DNA from 4 places in the Pseudomonas sp. LABIM340 genome. Region 1 is predicted to be linked to each of the others. Evidence: predicted binding sites of a transcription regulator. Region 1 holds the regulator's gene; each other region holds the start of a gene.
What was found. Region 1 encodes sigma-54, which starts transcription at its own class of promoters, with help from an activator protein. Its sites were predicted from a motif close to ANTGGCATNNANNTTGCTNT; they were not measured.

Region 2: ABKS89_RS11045 (CmpA/NrtA family ABC transporter substrate-binding protein) is a predicted target of sigma-54. The motif match lies at 2,077-2,096, and genes of this name have one in related genera.
Region 3: flgB (flagellar basal body rod protein FlgB) is a predicted target of sigma-54. The motif match lies at 2,194-2,213, and genes of this name have one in related genera.
Region 4: ABKS89_RS05015 (pilin) is a predicted target of sigma-54. The motif match lies at 1,196-1,215, and genes of this name have one in related genera.

The regions. Positions count from the first base shown of each region.
Region 1 is NZ_CM200227.1:1,158,332-1,161,921, reverse strand. Features, by position in the region: gene lptB (LPS export ABC transporter ATP-binding protein) at 1-606, shown strand, start outside; gene ABKS89_RS05595 (RNA polymerase factor sigma-54) at 875-2,377, shown strand; gene hpf (ribosome hibernation-promoting factor, HPF/YfiA family) at 2,456-2,764, shown strand; gene ptsN (PTS IIA-like nitrogen regulatory protein PtsN) at 2,774-3,241, shown strand; gene rapZ (RNase adapter RapZ) at 3,244-3,590, shown strand, end outside.
Region 2 is NZ_CM200227.1:2,323,273-2,326,862, reverse strand. Features, by position in the region: gene acnB (bifunctional aconitate hydratase 2/2-methylisocitrate dehydratase) at 1-1,818, shown strand, start outside; gene ABKS89_RS11045 (CmpA/NrtA family ABC transporter substrate-binding protein) at 2,230-3,432, shown strand; gene ABKS89_RS11040 (ANTAR domain-containing response regulator) at 3,435-3,590, shown strand, end outside.
Region 3 is NZ_CM200227.1:4,751,463-4,755,052, forward strand. Features, by position in the region: gene flgE (flagellar hook protein FlgE) at 1-552, opposite strand, end outside; gene flgD (flagellar hook assembly protein FlgD) at 580-1,281, opposite strand; gene flgC (flagellar basal body rod protein FlgC) at 1,298-1,741, opposite strand; gene flgB (flagellar basal body rod protein FlgB) at 1,747-2,154, opposite strand; gene ABKS89_RS21735 (LysR family transcriptional regulator) at 2,468-3,319, opposite strand; gene wecB (non-hydrolyzing UDP-N-acetylglucosamine 2-epimerase) at 3,576-3,590, shown strand, end outside.
Region 4 is NZ_CM200227.1:1,022,472-1,026,061, forward strand. Features, by position in the region: gene pilB (type IV-A pilus assembly ATPase PilB) at 1-1,031, opposite strand, end outside; gene ABKS89_RS05015 (pilin) at 1,265-1,666, shown strand; gene ABKS89_RS05020 (hypothetical protein) at 1,682-2,800, shown strand; gene ABKS89_RS05025 (sulfatase-like hydrolase/transferase) at 2,918-3,590, shown strand, end outside.

The DNA of each region.
Region 1 (3,590 bases):
GGCAAGACCACCTGCTTCTACATGATCGTCGGCCTGGTTCGCGCCGATCAGGGCGTCGTGCGCATCGACGAGCAGGATGTCACCCACCTGCCCATGCACGGCCGCGCCCGCGCCGGCATCGGCTACCTGCCGCAGGAAGCCTCGATCTTCCGCAAGCTGTCGGTGGCGGACAACATCGGCGCGATCCTCGAGACCCGCACCGACCTCGATCGCGCCGGCCGCCAGGAAGCCCTGGAAGGCCTGCTCGAGGAATTCCACATCCACCACATCCGTGACAACCTCGGCATGAGCCTGTCCGGTGGTGAGCGACGCCGCGTGGAAATCGCCCGCGCGCTGGCCAGTTCGCCGAAGTTCATCCTGCTGGACGAACCCTTCGCCGGCGTCGACCCCATCTCCGTGGGCGACATCAAGCAGATCATCCATCACCTCAAGGCCAAGGGCATCGGTGTACTGATCACCGACCACAACGTCCGCGAGACCCTGGACATCTGCGAAACGGCGTACATCGTCAACGACGGTCAGCTGATCGCCGAAGGCAGCGCCGAGAGCATCCTCGCCAACGACCTGGTGAAGGAAGTCTACCTGGGCCACGAGTTCCGCCTCTAAGGCCTGTCTCCAAGGCCCCGTGCCGCGCCCCTGCCAGGGCGTGGCAGCTCCATCTCTCCACCAAGCGTGGCGCGGCCCGTCGGCCGCTCCGCGACGCAGCCGGCTGCCTGCCGTACCCTGGTGCAACCGGGTTGTAACGAAAGGTCGACAGCCCCTAGGCAAAGCGTCCAAACTCAGGCATATAATTTGCTTCCTCGCGGCACCCCGGTGTCCGTAGTCGTGGATATGGCGCGCTTCGCGCCAGCGAACAAGGTGCCTAGTTCCAGCCATGAAACCATCGCTAGTCCTCAAGATGGGCCAGCAGCTGACGATGACTCCGCAGCTGCAACAGGCCATCCGACTGCTCCAGCTCTCCACGCTGGACCTCCAACAGGAAATCCAGGAAGCCCTGGAGTCCAACCCGATGCTGGAGCGCCAGGAAGAAGGCGAGGACTTCGACAACAGCGATCCCATGGCGGACGGTGCCGAGTCCGGCGCCAACGGCACCAGCAGCAGCTCCCAGGACAACTTCCAGGAAAGCACCACACCCAGCGTCGACAGCCTCGACGAGGACCAGTGGGCCGAGCGCATCCCCAACGAACTGCCGGTCGATACCGCCTGGGAAGACATCTACCAGACCAGCGCCAGCAGCCTGCCCAGCAACGATGACGACGAGTGGGACTTCACCTCCCGCACCTCCGCTGGTGAAAGCCTACAGAGCCATCTGCTGTGGCAACTCAACCTCCTGCCGATGTCCGATACCGACCGCCTGATCGCCCTGAGCATCATCGACGGCATCACGGACGACGGCTACCTCGACGAGTCCCTCGACGACATCCTCGCCTCCATCGACCCGGAACTGGGCGTGGAGATGGATGAAGTGGAAGTCGTCCTGCGCCGCGTGCAGCAGCTCGAACCCGCCGGCGTCGGTGCCCGCAACCTGCGCGAATGCCTGCTCCTGCAGCTGCGCCAGATGCCGACCAAGACCTACCTGCTGGCCGAGGCCATCCGTCTGGTCAGCGATCACCTGGACCTGCTCGGCAGCCGCGACTACAGCCAGCTGATGCGCCGCATGAAGCTCAAGGAAGACGAGCTGCGCGAGACCATCGAGCTGATCCAGTCGCTGCACCCGCGGCCCGGCTCGCAGATCGAATCCGGCGAAGCCGAATACGTCGTCCCGGATGTCATCGTGCGGAAGAACAACGAGCGCTGGCTGGTGGAACTCAACCAGGAAGCGGTGCCGCGCCTACGCGTGAACTCGCAGTACGCGGGCCTTGTGCGCCGCGCCGACTCCAGCGCCGACAACACCTTCATGCGCAACCAGTTGCAGGAAGCGCGCTGGTTCATCAAGAGCCTGCAGAGCCGCAACGAGACGCTGATGAAGGTGGCGACCCAGATCGTCGAGCACCAGCGCGGCTTCCTCGAGTATGGCGAGGAAGCGATGAAGCCACTGGTTCTGCACGACATCGCCGAGGCGGTGGGCATGCACGAGTCGACCATCTCCCGCGTCACCACGCAGAAATTCATGCACACGCCGCGTGGCATCTTCGAGCTGAAGTACTTCTTCTCCAGCCACGTCAGCACCTCCGAAGGCGGCGAGTGCTCGTCCACCGCGATTCGCGCCATCATCAAGAAACTGGTCGCGGCGGAAAGTCCGAAAAAGCCATTGAGTGACAGCAAGATCGCTGGTTTACTGGAGGCACAGGGCATTCAAGTGGCACGTCGTACCGTCGCCAAGTACCGGGAGTCCCTAGGAATCTCTCCCTCGAGCGAGCGCAAGCGGCTGGTGTGACGTTGATCCACGCCAAGGTGTTCCGGCGGCAGGCCCCATAACCTGCCACTTACACACGGGCAACAAGGAGAAAGCGGTATGCAAGTCAACATCAGTGGACATCAACTGGATGTGACCGACGCCCTGCGCGACTATGTCGGCGAGAAACTTGGCCGACTGGAGCGCCACTTCGACAAGATCACCAATGTTCAGGTCATCATGGAGGTCGAGAAGCTGAAGCAGAAAATTGAAGCCACCCTCCACATCGCCGGTGGCGAAGTGGTGGCCTGCGCGGAACATGAAGACATGTACGCGGCCATCGACCTGCTCACCGACAAGCTCGACCGCCAACTGATCAAGCACAAGGAAAAATACCTCGAACGCCAGCAAGGTGTTGGTGTCCGTTAACCCCTCCCTATGATCCGACTTGAGCAAATCCTGACCCCCGGCCGTTCCCTCGTGAACGTGCCGGGCGGCAGCAAGAAACGTGTCCTCGAACAAATCGCCAACCTGGTGGCTCGCGAGCTGCCGGGTTTCGATTCCCAAGACATCTTCGACAGCCTGGTGGCCCGGGAACGCCTGGGCTCCACCGGCTTCGGCAATGGCATCGCCATTCCGCACTGCCGCCTCCCCGGCTGCCAGTCGCCCATCAGCGCCATCCTGCACCTGGATCACCCGGTAGACTTCGACGCCCTCGACGGCGCGCCGGTCGACCTGGTGTTCGTGCTGCTGGTGCCGGAAGCGGCCACCGAGGAGCACCTGGAACTGCTGCGGCAGATCGCCTCCATGCTCGACCGCTCCGACGTCCGCGACCGCCTGCGTCACGCCGCCAACGGCGAGGACCTGTACCGGATCGTCGTGGACTTCCAGAACAACGGGCACTGATCATGCGCCTGATCATCATCAGTGGGAGATCCGGCTCGGGCAAGAGCACCGCGCTCAACGTGCTCGAGGACAACGGCTTCTACTGCATCGACAACCTGCCGGCCAGCCTCCTCCCGGACCTGGCCCAGCGCGCACTGCTGCACACCGAGCTGCTGCATCCGCAGGTCGCCGTCTCCATCGACGCGCGCAACCTGCCCAGCCAGCTGCAGCGCTTCCCCGAGCTGCTGCAGGAAGCCCGAGACAAGCACATCCAGTGCGACGTGCTGTACCTCGATGCCGATGATGAGACGCTGCTCAAACGCTTCTCCGAGACTCGCCGACGCCACCCGTTGACCACCGACACTCGCTC
Region 2 (3,590 bases), 1.2 Mb from region 1:
CCGAACAAGCGCGGCGGTGGTTTCTGCTTCGGCACCAAGATCGCCCCGATCTTCTACAACACCATGGAAGACGCCGGCGCCCTGCCGATCGAATTCGACTGCACCAACCTGGCCATGGGCGACGTCATCGACGTGTACCCGTATGAAGGCAAGGTCACCCGTCATGACAGCGGCGAAGTGGTCACCACCTTCGAGCTGAAGACCCCGGTTCTGCTGGACGAAGTCCGCGCCGGCGGCCGTATCCCGCTGATCGTTGGCCGCGGCCTGACCGAGAAGGCCCGCGCCGAGCTGGGTCTGCCTGCCTCCGACCTGTTCAAGAAGCCGGAAGCGCCGGCCGATAGCGGCAAGGGCTTCACCCTCGCCCAGAAGATGGTTGGCCGCGCCTGCGGTCTGGCCGAAGGCCAGGGCGTACGTCCGGGCACCTACTGCGAACCGAAGATGACCACCGTCGGTTCCCAGGACACCACCGGCCCGATGACCCGCGACGAGCTGAAAGACCTGGCTTGCCTGGGCTTCTCCGCCGACCTGGTGATGCAGTCCTTCTGCCACACCGCTGCTTATCCGAAGCCGATCGACGTCAAGACCCACCACACCCTGCCGGACTTCATCATGACCCGCGGCGGTGTCTCCCTGCGTCCGGGCGACGGCATCATCCACAGCTGGCTGAACCGCATGCTGCTGCCTGACACCGTCGGCACCGGCGGCGACTCGCACACCCGCTTCCCGATCGGCATCAGCTTCCCGGCCGGTTCCGGCCTGGTCGCCTTCGCCGCTGCCACCGGCGTCATGCCGCTGGACATGCCGGAATCGGTTCTGGTGCGCTTCAAGGGCCAGCTGCAACCGGGCATCACCCTGCGTGACCTGGTCCATGCGATCCCCTACTACGCCATCCAGGCTGGCCTGCTGACCGTCGAGAAGAAGGGCAAGAAGAACATCTTCTCCGGCCGCATCCTCGAGATCGAAGGCCTGAACGACCTGACCGTCGAGCAAGCCTTCGAGCTGTCCGACGCCTCCGCCGAGCGTTCGGCTGCCGGTTGCACCATCAAGCTGCCGGAAGACGCCATCGCCGAGTACCTGAAGTCCAACATCACCCTGCTGCGCTGGATGATTGGCGAAGGCTACGGCGACGCCCGCACCCTGGAGCGCCGCGCGCAAGCGATGGAAGCCTGGCTGGCCAACCCGCAACTGCTGGCCGCCGACAAGGACGCCGAGTACGCCGCGGTCATCGAGATCGACCTGGCCGACGTCAAGGAGCCGGTACTCTGCGCTCCGAACGACCCGGACGACGCCCGTCTGCTGTCCAGCGTCGAAGGCCGCAAGATCGATGAAGTCTTCATCGGTTCCTGCATGACCAACATCGGTCACTTCCGCGCTGCCGGCAAGCTGCTGGACAAGGTCAAGGGTGGCATTCCGACCCGTCTGTGGCTGGCTCCGCCGACCAAGATGGACGCCCACCAGCTGACCGAAGAAGGCTACTACGGCATCTACGGCAAGGCTGGCGCGCGCATGGAAATGCCGGGCTGCTCGCTGTGCATGGGTAACCAGGCTCGCGTACAGACCGGTTCGACCGTGGTTTCCACTTCGACCCGTAACTTCCCGAACCGTCTGGGCGACGCCACCGATGTGTTCCTGGCATCCGCCGAGCTGGCCGCTGTCGCTTCGATCATCGGCAAGCTGCCGACCGTCGAGGAGTACATGGCCTACGCGAAGGATATCGACAGCATGTCTGCCGACATCTACCGCTACCTGAGCTTCGACCAGATCGCCGAGTTCCGCGAAGCTGCAGCCAACGCGAAGATCCCGGCCGTCCAGGTCTGAGACTCCTAGCGTGATGAAAAGCCCCGCCTCGTGCGGGGCTTTTCTTTTCCAGGCCCCGAAACAGAGCGCTCCCGCCCGCCCCTAACGATGGGCCTAATACTTATTGACCGGTTGCGCCACGGGCTACCGGGTCTAAGGTGGACGACAGGCTCCTGCCGATATCCGTGCTCAGGTGCCCTTGTGGAACCCTCCAGAGGTGCGCTCCCTTCCTCTGCGCCCCGCCCTCCATGGCGGGGCTTCTTTTTTTTCCGCACGACCGCTGGCACAGCCCTTGCTCAACTCCTCGTACCTGCGATCCAACGGCGGATCGCGCCCGACAATCAACAATCGACAATGGCGTCGCGGCTACCGCCCTTCGGGCAGGTGGCACGGCGCCATTCTTTTGCGTTGAGAGTGAGTTCAGAGGTGGAGATGATCGACAGCACCAGCCCACTGCCGGACAGCCTGGCCTGGGTGGCCGGCTCCGATGCCCCGGAGAAGACAGCCCTTGACCTGGGCTTCATGGCCCTTACCGACTCCGCCTCGCTGGTGGTGGCTGCGACCCAGGGCTTCGGCCAGCCCTACGGCCTGACGCTCAACCTGCAACGGCAGAACTCCTGGGCCGGCCTGCGCGACCGCCTGCTCAGCGGCGAACTGGACGCGGCGCAATGCCTCTACGGACTCGTCTATGACCTGCAACTGGGCCTGGGCGGCGCCCCGGCCACCGACATGGCCGTGCTCATGGGCCTGTGCCAGAACGGCCAGTCGATCAACCTCTCCGCCCCACTGATGCGCGACGGCGTGACCTCTGCCGGGGCACTGCAGAGCCACGCGCGCCAGAACGGTGCGCAACTCACCCTGGCCCACACCTTCCCCACCGGCACCCATGCGATGTGGCTCTATTACTGGCTGGCCAGCCACGGCATCCACCCCCTGCAGGACGTCCGCAGCCTGGTGGTGCCGCCGGCACAGATGGTCGAGCACCTGAAAGCCGGGCGCATCGACGGCTTCTGCGCCGGCGGCCCCTGGGGCGCCCTGGCGGTGGACGAAGGCATGGGCTTCACCCTCGCCACCAGCCAGCAGATCTGGCCAGACCACCCGGAGAAGGTCCTGGGCACCACCCGCGCCTTCGTCGAGGAATATCCCAACACCGCGCGCGCACTGGTCATGAGCCTGCTGGACGCCAGCCGCTTCATCGAAGCCAGCGCAGACAACCTGCGCAGCGCCGCCCAGCTGATCAGCAGCGAAGACTACGTCGACGCCCCACTCGCCAGCGTCGAGCCGCGTCTGCTCGGCCGTTACCAGGACGGCCTTGGCCACGCCTGGCAGGACGCGCACCCGCTGCGCTTCTTCAATGAAGGCCAGGCCACCTATCCCTGGCTTTCCGACGGGCTGTGGTTCATGACCCAGTTCCGCCGCTGGGGCCTGCTGCGCGAAGACGTCGATTACCTCGGCATCGCCCGCCAGGTCCAGCAACTCGACCTCTACCGCGAAGCCGCCAGCGCCGTCGGTATCAGCGTGCCGGACACCGAGATGCGCGCCTCGACCCTGATCGACGGCCGCCTCTGGGACGGCAGCGACCCGGCCGGCTATGCCCTCAGCTTCGAGCTGAATGCCCTGGCGGAGCGAGGTTGAGCATGCTGCGCGTCCTGCTGATCAACGACACCCCGAAAAAGGTCGGGCGCCTCAAGGCTGCGCTGGTGGAAAGCGGCTTCGAGGTCATCGACGAATCCGGCCTCACGGTCGACCTGGCGCAACGGGTCGAGGCCCTGCATCCGGATGTGATCCTCATC
Region 3 (3,590 bases), 3.1 Mb from region 1:
CCAGTTGTAGCTGTCCGAATCGGTGGCATCGAACGGCGTGGTAGTCGGCGTGGTGGCGTTGGAGTTCAGGCTCAGGGTCGAAGTGATCTTCGAGGTCGGGCTCGGCGGCTGGTTGGCGGTGTCGACCTTCAGGTCGGTGATCACACCGTTGACGATGTTGCCGTTGCCATTGACGCCATAACCCTGCAGGCGGTTGCCCGAGCCATCGACGATGTAGCCGCTGGCGTCGGTGTTGAAGGTGCCGTTGCGGGTGTAGACGCGGCTGCCGTTGTCGCTGGTCATGAAGAAACCGTTGCCGCTCACCGCCAGGTCCAGGCTGCGACCGGTGGTGCTCAGGTTGCCCTGGGTGAACTGCTGCGAGACGGCCTGGGTGACCACGCCGTTACCCACGGCGATGCGGCCGGTGCCGAGCATCGAGGAGGCGTAGAGGTCGGCGAACTCGGTACGCGAGGATTTGAAGCCGGTGGTGCCGACGTTGGCAATGTTGTTGCCGGTGACGTTCAGGTCCATCGACGCGGCGTTGAGTCCACTCAGGGCGGTATTGAAAGACATGTGTTGCTCCTGTGCCGAAACGCGGCGTTATTTTCCGATGGTCTGAATGCTGGAGGCGGAAACGGCGCCGATGCCAGCCAGGTTCAGGGACATTTCCCCGCCGTTCTGGCCCAGCGTGACGCTGTTGACCGTGGCTGGCAGGTAGGTGGTCAGGGCGGTACTGGTACCGTCCAGGCTGGCGCTGGCCTTGACGGTGTAGGTGCCGGCAGCCACCAGCTCCCCGCTGTCGTCCTTGCCGTCCCACTTGAAGTCGATGTTGCCGGCCTTCTGGCTGCCCATGTCGACGGTACGTACCAGGTCGCCCGAGTCGTCGTAGATCTTCAGGGTCACGCCATCGCCGCCGGACGGCATCACCAGGGTGCCGTTGACGCCGGCGCTCGGGTCATCGACCTGCACCTTGCTGGAGTTGACGATCACCGAGCGGCCGACCAGCGAGGAAGCCTGCAGGGCCTGCGACGACTGGAACGACGAATAGAAGGTGCCCAGGGTGGTGTCCAGGTTCTGCATGCTCTCCAGGCTGCTGAACTGCGCCAGCTGGGAGACGAACTCGGTGTTGTCCTGCGGGTCCAGCGGGTTCTGGTTATTCAGCTGGGTGACCAGCAGCTGCAGGAAGGAATCCTTGCCCAGCGCGCTGGTGCCCGTCTCGGTCGTCGACGACGAGCTCTTGGACCCGGCGTTCAGTGACGACAGGATCGAACTCGAAGCGCTGTTATCGGTATTGATGCTCATGCGGCGTCCTCTGCGCTTACTGACCCAGGGTCAGGACCTTCTGCATCATCTGCTTGGCGGTGTTCATCATTTCCGCGTTGCTCTGGAAAGAACGGCTGGCTGAGATCATGTCGGCCATCTCCTCCACCACGTTGACGTTGGGGTAGTAGACGTAGCCGTCCTTGTCGGCGGCCGGGTGGTTCGGCTCGTAGCGCGGCACCAGCGGGCTCTGGTCCTCGACCACGCCCAGCACCTGCACGCCGGAACCGGCCTGGTCGGTCTCGCCGAACAGCGAACCCTGGTCGCCGCCCTGGGCGTTCTGCAGCATGGTGGAGAACACCGGGTGACGGGCGCGGTAGGTCTGGTCGATGCTCGAGGAGACGCTCTCGGCGTTGGCGATGTTCGACGCGGTGGTGTTCAGACGGGTGGTCTGGGCACTCATGCCGGTACCGGCGATGTTGAAGACACTGGCGAGCGACATGGCGATTACTCCCCGCGCAGGGCGTTCATCAGCCCTTTGAATTTGCTGTTGAGGAAGGTGAACGAGGCCTGGAACTGCACGGAGTTTTCCGCGTAGTTGGCTTGCTCGATCTGTTCGTCGACGGTGTTCTGGTCAACCGAAGGCTGGTTCGGGATGCGGTACTTCACCGACTCGTCACCCATGCCGAAACCATCGGCGGCAATGTGATGCGAATTGGTCAGGGTCGCGCTGAAGGTGCCGTTCTTCATCTTGTCCGACTGGGCCGCCAGCACCGAGGCGAAATCCAGGTCGCGCGCCTTGTAGTTGGGCGTGTCGGCGTTGGCCAGGTTATTGGCCAGGACTTCAGCGCGCTGGGAGCGGAAGTTCAGCGCTTGCTGGTGGATGCCGAGGGCTTTGTCGAAGCTGATGCTCATGGTCACGAACCTGTTTGCCGGTGTGGGCTTGCCAACACTTCAGCAAGGTGCGTGCCATATTTGCATTCCCTTGATAATCAAGGGCTTGATGGAATCCAGAGAGCGGCAAGGGGCGGCAAACAGCGGCAAAGCGGCAACCCTTTTCCTTGCCGCCCAGGGCAAGGCGGCAAGCTTGCCGCTGCGCTTTGCCGCCCTCTTGCGCCGTTGCCATTGCCGTTTACGTTGCCGCGCTCAGCCTGCTCGCGAACGAACTGGCAACGTCGGCCCTGCCGACGGATCGCGGGCATGGACCGCTCCTACAGGGAGTCGATTTCTACGATTGGGCAAGTGCCAGAAACGCACTCGGCAAGCGCGCCTGTCGCCGATCCTTCAGGCAATACAGGTACTCGTCGATCAGGCTCGCGCCCTTGATCTCCAGCACGCACAACTGCGGGTTATCCGGCACTTCCTGGCGGGCGATGATGCTCACGCCCAGGTTACGGATCACCGCCTCGCGGATCGATTCGCGGCTGCCGATTTCCAGCATCGAAGCCGGCGTCACTCCCGCCTGCTGCAACATCGCCTCGGTCAGTTGGCGGGTAGTCGAGCCCGCCTCGCGCATCAGCAGGCAATGGTTGCGCAAGTCGCCCAGGCTCACCGACTGCAGGCCCGCCAGCGGATGGCTGCGGTGCACCGCCAGCACCAGCGGATCGCTGCCCAGCACCACGCGGGTCAGGCGCGCGTCGTCCACCTGCTGCGAGGAGGCCGCCAGGTCGACCCGGCATTCGATCAGCGATTCGAGCACCTGCTGGGAGTTGCCGATTTCCACCGACACCTCGATCTGCGGGAAGCGCTCGCGGAAGGTCTTGATCAGCCCAAGCACGTAATAAGGAGAGGTGGCGCCGATGCGCAACGCACCCTGCATCTGCCCGCAGTTGCGCAGGTAGAACTCGATGTCGGCTTCCTGCTGCAGCAGCGCCTCGACCATCGGCAGCAGGCGCGCGCCCTCGTCGCTCAGGGTCAGCCGACGGCCGCCGCGATAGAACAGCTCCACTGCGTACTGGCTTTCCAGGTTGCGGACCTGCGTGGTCACGGTCGGCTGACTGAGGCCGAGTTTCTTCGCCGCCTGGGTGATGCTGCCCAGCTTCGCCACCCGGTAGAACGCCTTCAATTCCGCGCTCAGCATCGACCGATCCGCCTTTTCGAAAAATTCATCAACATTTTTCCTCGGCGCTGCCGACAAACCGGCGCCAGCCCACTGACGACGCGGCCTGCAGCCAGGCGACAAAACATCTAAAAAGGTCAATGTACCTGACCTGTATCACTGGCAACACCAGTTGTCGCTGGACAGCCCGGACTTGAGCGACTTTCATTGCCCTTGGAAAAAATCCCACACGGAAAACCGAAGGCGGCCCCACAAGGGTGCGCCCAAGGAGCAATTGATGAAGTACAAAGTC
Region 4 (3,590 bases), 140 kb from region 1:
AGAATGTTGATGCCGGTGTAAAGCGACACGGTCTTGCCCGAGCCGGTCGGGCCTGTCACCAGGATCATGCCCTGCGGTTGTTTGAGTGCCTCCAGGTAAAGTTGCTTCTGCGCTTCTTCATAGCCCAGGGCATCGATGCCCATCTGTGCACTGGACGAGTCGAGGATCCGCATCACGATTTTCTCGCCCCACAAGGTCGGCAGGGTGTTGACGCGGAAGTCGATGGATTTGGTCTTGGAGACGCGCATCTTGATGCGACCGTCCTGGGGCTTGCGGCGCTCGGAGATGTCCAGGCCGGCCATCACCTTCAGGCGCGCCGATATGCGGCTGGCCAGCTGGATCGGAGGCTTCGCTACTTCATGGAGCATGCCGTCAGTACGAAAGCGCACACGATAGATCTTCTCGTAAGGCTCGAAGTGCAGGTCCGATGAGCCGCCCTTGATGGCATCGAGCAGCATTTTGTTGACGAATCGAACAACCGGGGCGTCATCGGCATCGCCTCCGACAGCCTCATCCTTCTGTTCGGAGTTGCCGCTTTCGATGTCCAGACCGTCCAGATCGATGTCACCCAGGTCGTCCAGCCCACCGGTAACGCTCTCGAACAGTTTCTCGATGGCTTCACCCAGTCTGTCGTCGTCGACCAGGATGGCTTCGGTGGTCAGGCCGGTGCTGAACTGCACGTCGGTGATGGCCTGGTGGTTGGTGGGGTCGGAAAGGCCCACGAAAAGCTTGTTGCCACGTCGCCAGAGCGGGAGGATGCGATGCTGGCGGACCAGCTTCTCGCTGACCAGTTCCTTGGGAATTGACTCCTTGTCCAGGCTCGCGAGATCGAAAAAGGCTACCCCGAACTGTTCGGCTGCCAGCTCCGTCAGAGGGCGCGACTTCACCAGCTTGTTCTGCACCAGGTAGGTCACCAGTGGCAGCTTATTTCTCTGGGCTTGCTGCTGTGCCTGCTGTGCGCTCTTTTCATCGAGCAGTTCAGCGATAACCAATTGGCGGGCAAGTCCGGAAAGGATGACTTGGTCGTTCATGAGCATCAGGGCCTGGAGTAGATATAGGCAGCCTTATAACGCAGTTGCCGTGGGCTGCCAAATTGACACCTGGCAGGTGTCGTTTTTTGTCACTTCCTGCTGAAACCGCTCAGTTCAATCTTTGAAGTTTCCTTTTTTATAGCAGGAAACACAGTACCTTTTATGTTGGCACGGATGATGCTTTTGTCAGATCAGGTCATAGGACCTCCATTACTGACTCTAGGAGTTCAAGCATGAATGCTCAGAAAGGTTTTACTCTGATCGAACTGATGATCGTGGTTGCGATCATCGGTATTCTGGCCGCCATCGCCCTGCCGGCCTACCAGGACTACACCGTCCGCGCTCGCGTTTCCGAAGGTCTGGTCATCGCCAGCGGCGCCAAAGCCACTGTTGCTGAAAACCTGGCTGCCGCTGCTGCCGACAACTGCGCCGGTGTTAACACTGGTGTCACTGGTCGTACTACTCTGGCCTGCAACGCCGGCACCCTGTCGGTAGCGGTGGATGCCGGTAACAGCATCACCGTCAACCTGGCTCTGGCTCCCACTGCCAGCAGCACCGGTGTGACCTGGGCTTGCACCACCTCTTCCGATCTGAAATACGTTCCGGCCGAGTGCCGCAACGCCGCTACTCCGTAATCCGATGTCTCGAAAATGCGCCGCTTGCGGCGCATTTTTTTTGAGGTCACGAAAATGATGGTTCAACCAGCGCGCTGCTTCTTTTCTCCCATTGTCGACTTCATGATGATTGGCGGGTTGTCGCTGCTGGTACTGGCTCTGGTAGTTGCGCTGAATTTACAGGTATCTACTTTTGATATTTCCTTGCTGGCGTGGTACCTGGCGTTCTTCGTCAACGGCCCGCACTTTCTGATCAGCTACCTGATGCTCTATGGAGGGCATCGTGGGCGCCTGCTGAAGGACATTCGTTTTTTCTGGGCCGGCGTGCTCGCACCGCTTTTGTTGCTTGGTGCAGTGGGTTACGCGCTTATGACCGCGCGAATCGACGTACTTCGGGGTCTGCTGTACCTCATGCTCTTTACGGTGGGCTGGCATTACATCAAGCAGTCCTACGGCTGTTTCATTGTCTATTCAGCGGGCCAGGGCGCTTTTTTCAGTCGCTCCGAACAGCTGATTATTCGCTATTCGCTGTTCCCGCTTTGGTGGGCGTCGTTTCTGCGTCTTTTCACTGGGCGCTATGACAATAATTTTGCGGGACTTCCGTATTCATTGCCGTCCGTTTTGAGCGACTGGACGCGAGAGTTGCATCTGCTCTCTTTGCTGGGAGTCCTCCCCGCTCTGGCGGTGTTTCTGTGTCGCTGGAAGCGCAACGAGAAGTGGCCAGGGCTGATCGCGGTTACGCCCTTGCTGATGATCTACCTCTGGCTCTCACCGCTGCTGCGTAATGAATTCTTCCTGGTGCTCATTCCGCTGTTCCACTCCCTCCAGTACATGCTGTTCAGCGGCGCTTACACGCGAAGCAAGGTGCAGCGTTCCGGGCGCGCCTGGCTGGGATATGCGGCTTGGTGGGGCAGCGCGTTCGTGTTGGCTGCCTTGTTGTTCAATTATTTACCGGTCTATCTGGATCAGTTGAGACTTCTGCCGCTGGCAATGCCGATCAATACCTTCATGCTTTGCTTCGTCCTCTTCATCAATGTTCACCATTACTTCATCGATAACGTAATGTGGCGAGGGGGAAATCAGGAGGTCCGAGAGAACATTGGTATGCGGACCTTGGGGCGAACTGCCGAGTCTGCCGGTCGTTCAGCCATTTAGAATGCTGGCCCTGCGGCCTGGGGGCAGAAGCTCCCGATGATCAATGGTTTGATGGTTGCCATCCGGAGTTGATGAGCTCGTGATCCTCCTCTAGATGGCGATTTCTTCAGAGTGCTTATGACCAAGTTAGTACGGGTACTGCTTTCCCTGGCATTCTTGCTGCTCTACTGGGCTCCGTTGCTTCTGGAGCCTCGCGTATTGCCCATGGATGATAGGCACGTCTATGCCTTGCTTCGCCAGGCCTGGATGTCAGGAACGGTGCGTGAGGGGGCGTCGCTGTTCATTGCCAGCAGTCTGGTGCTGTGCGCCGTGACCCTGTGGTTCTTCAGTTGGCTGGGAAGGTGGGTGGCGCGCCTGTTTGGCATTTCGCCCACGATTGGCCATGCACTGGCCCTGCTGTTCGGTTGGATGCTGCTGGTCTCGGTGAACCGCTGGTGGTTCCCTTACTCCAACTACTCCTATGCGCTTTCGCTGCTGGACTCGGTCATTCTGGGTAAGGTAGCGCTGAGCCTGCTGGCGATTCTGCTGCTAGTCATTTTTTATCGCGCGATTCCTGTAATGACTCGAGCGCAGCGCCTGGCGGGTATCTGTGTAGCCCTGGGGGGGCTGGGACTCTGGGCTATCAGCGGGGCCGCGCATGTAGAACCTCGCTCTGGGCGCAGCATTGTCATAGTCGGAGTGGACTCGCTCTCGGCGCATGCCTTTGCCTCGACCGCAGAGCAAACCCCAGTCCTCCATGGTCTGTATGCCCAAAGCATGAAGTACACTCGGGCTTACGTTCCCCTGGGCA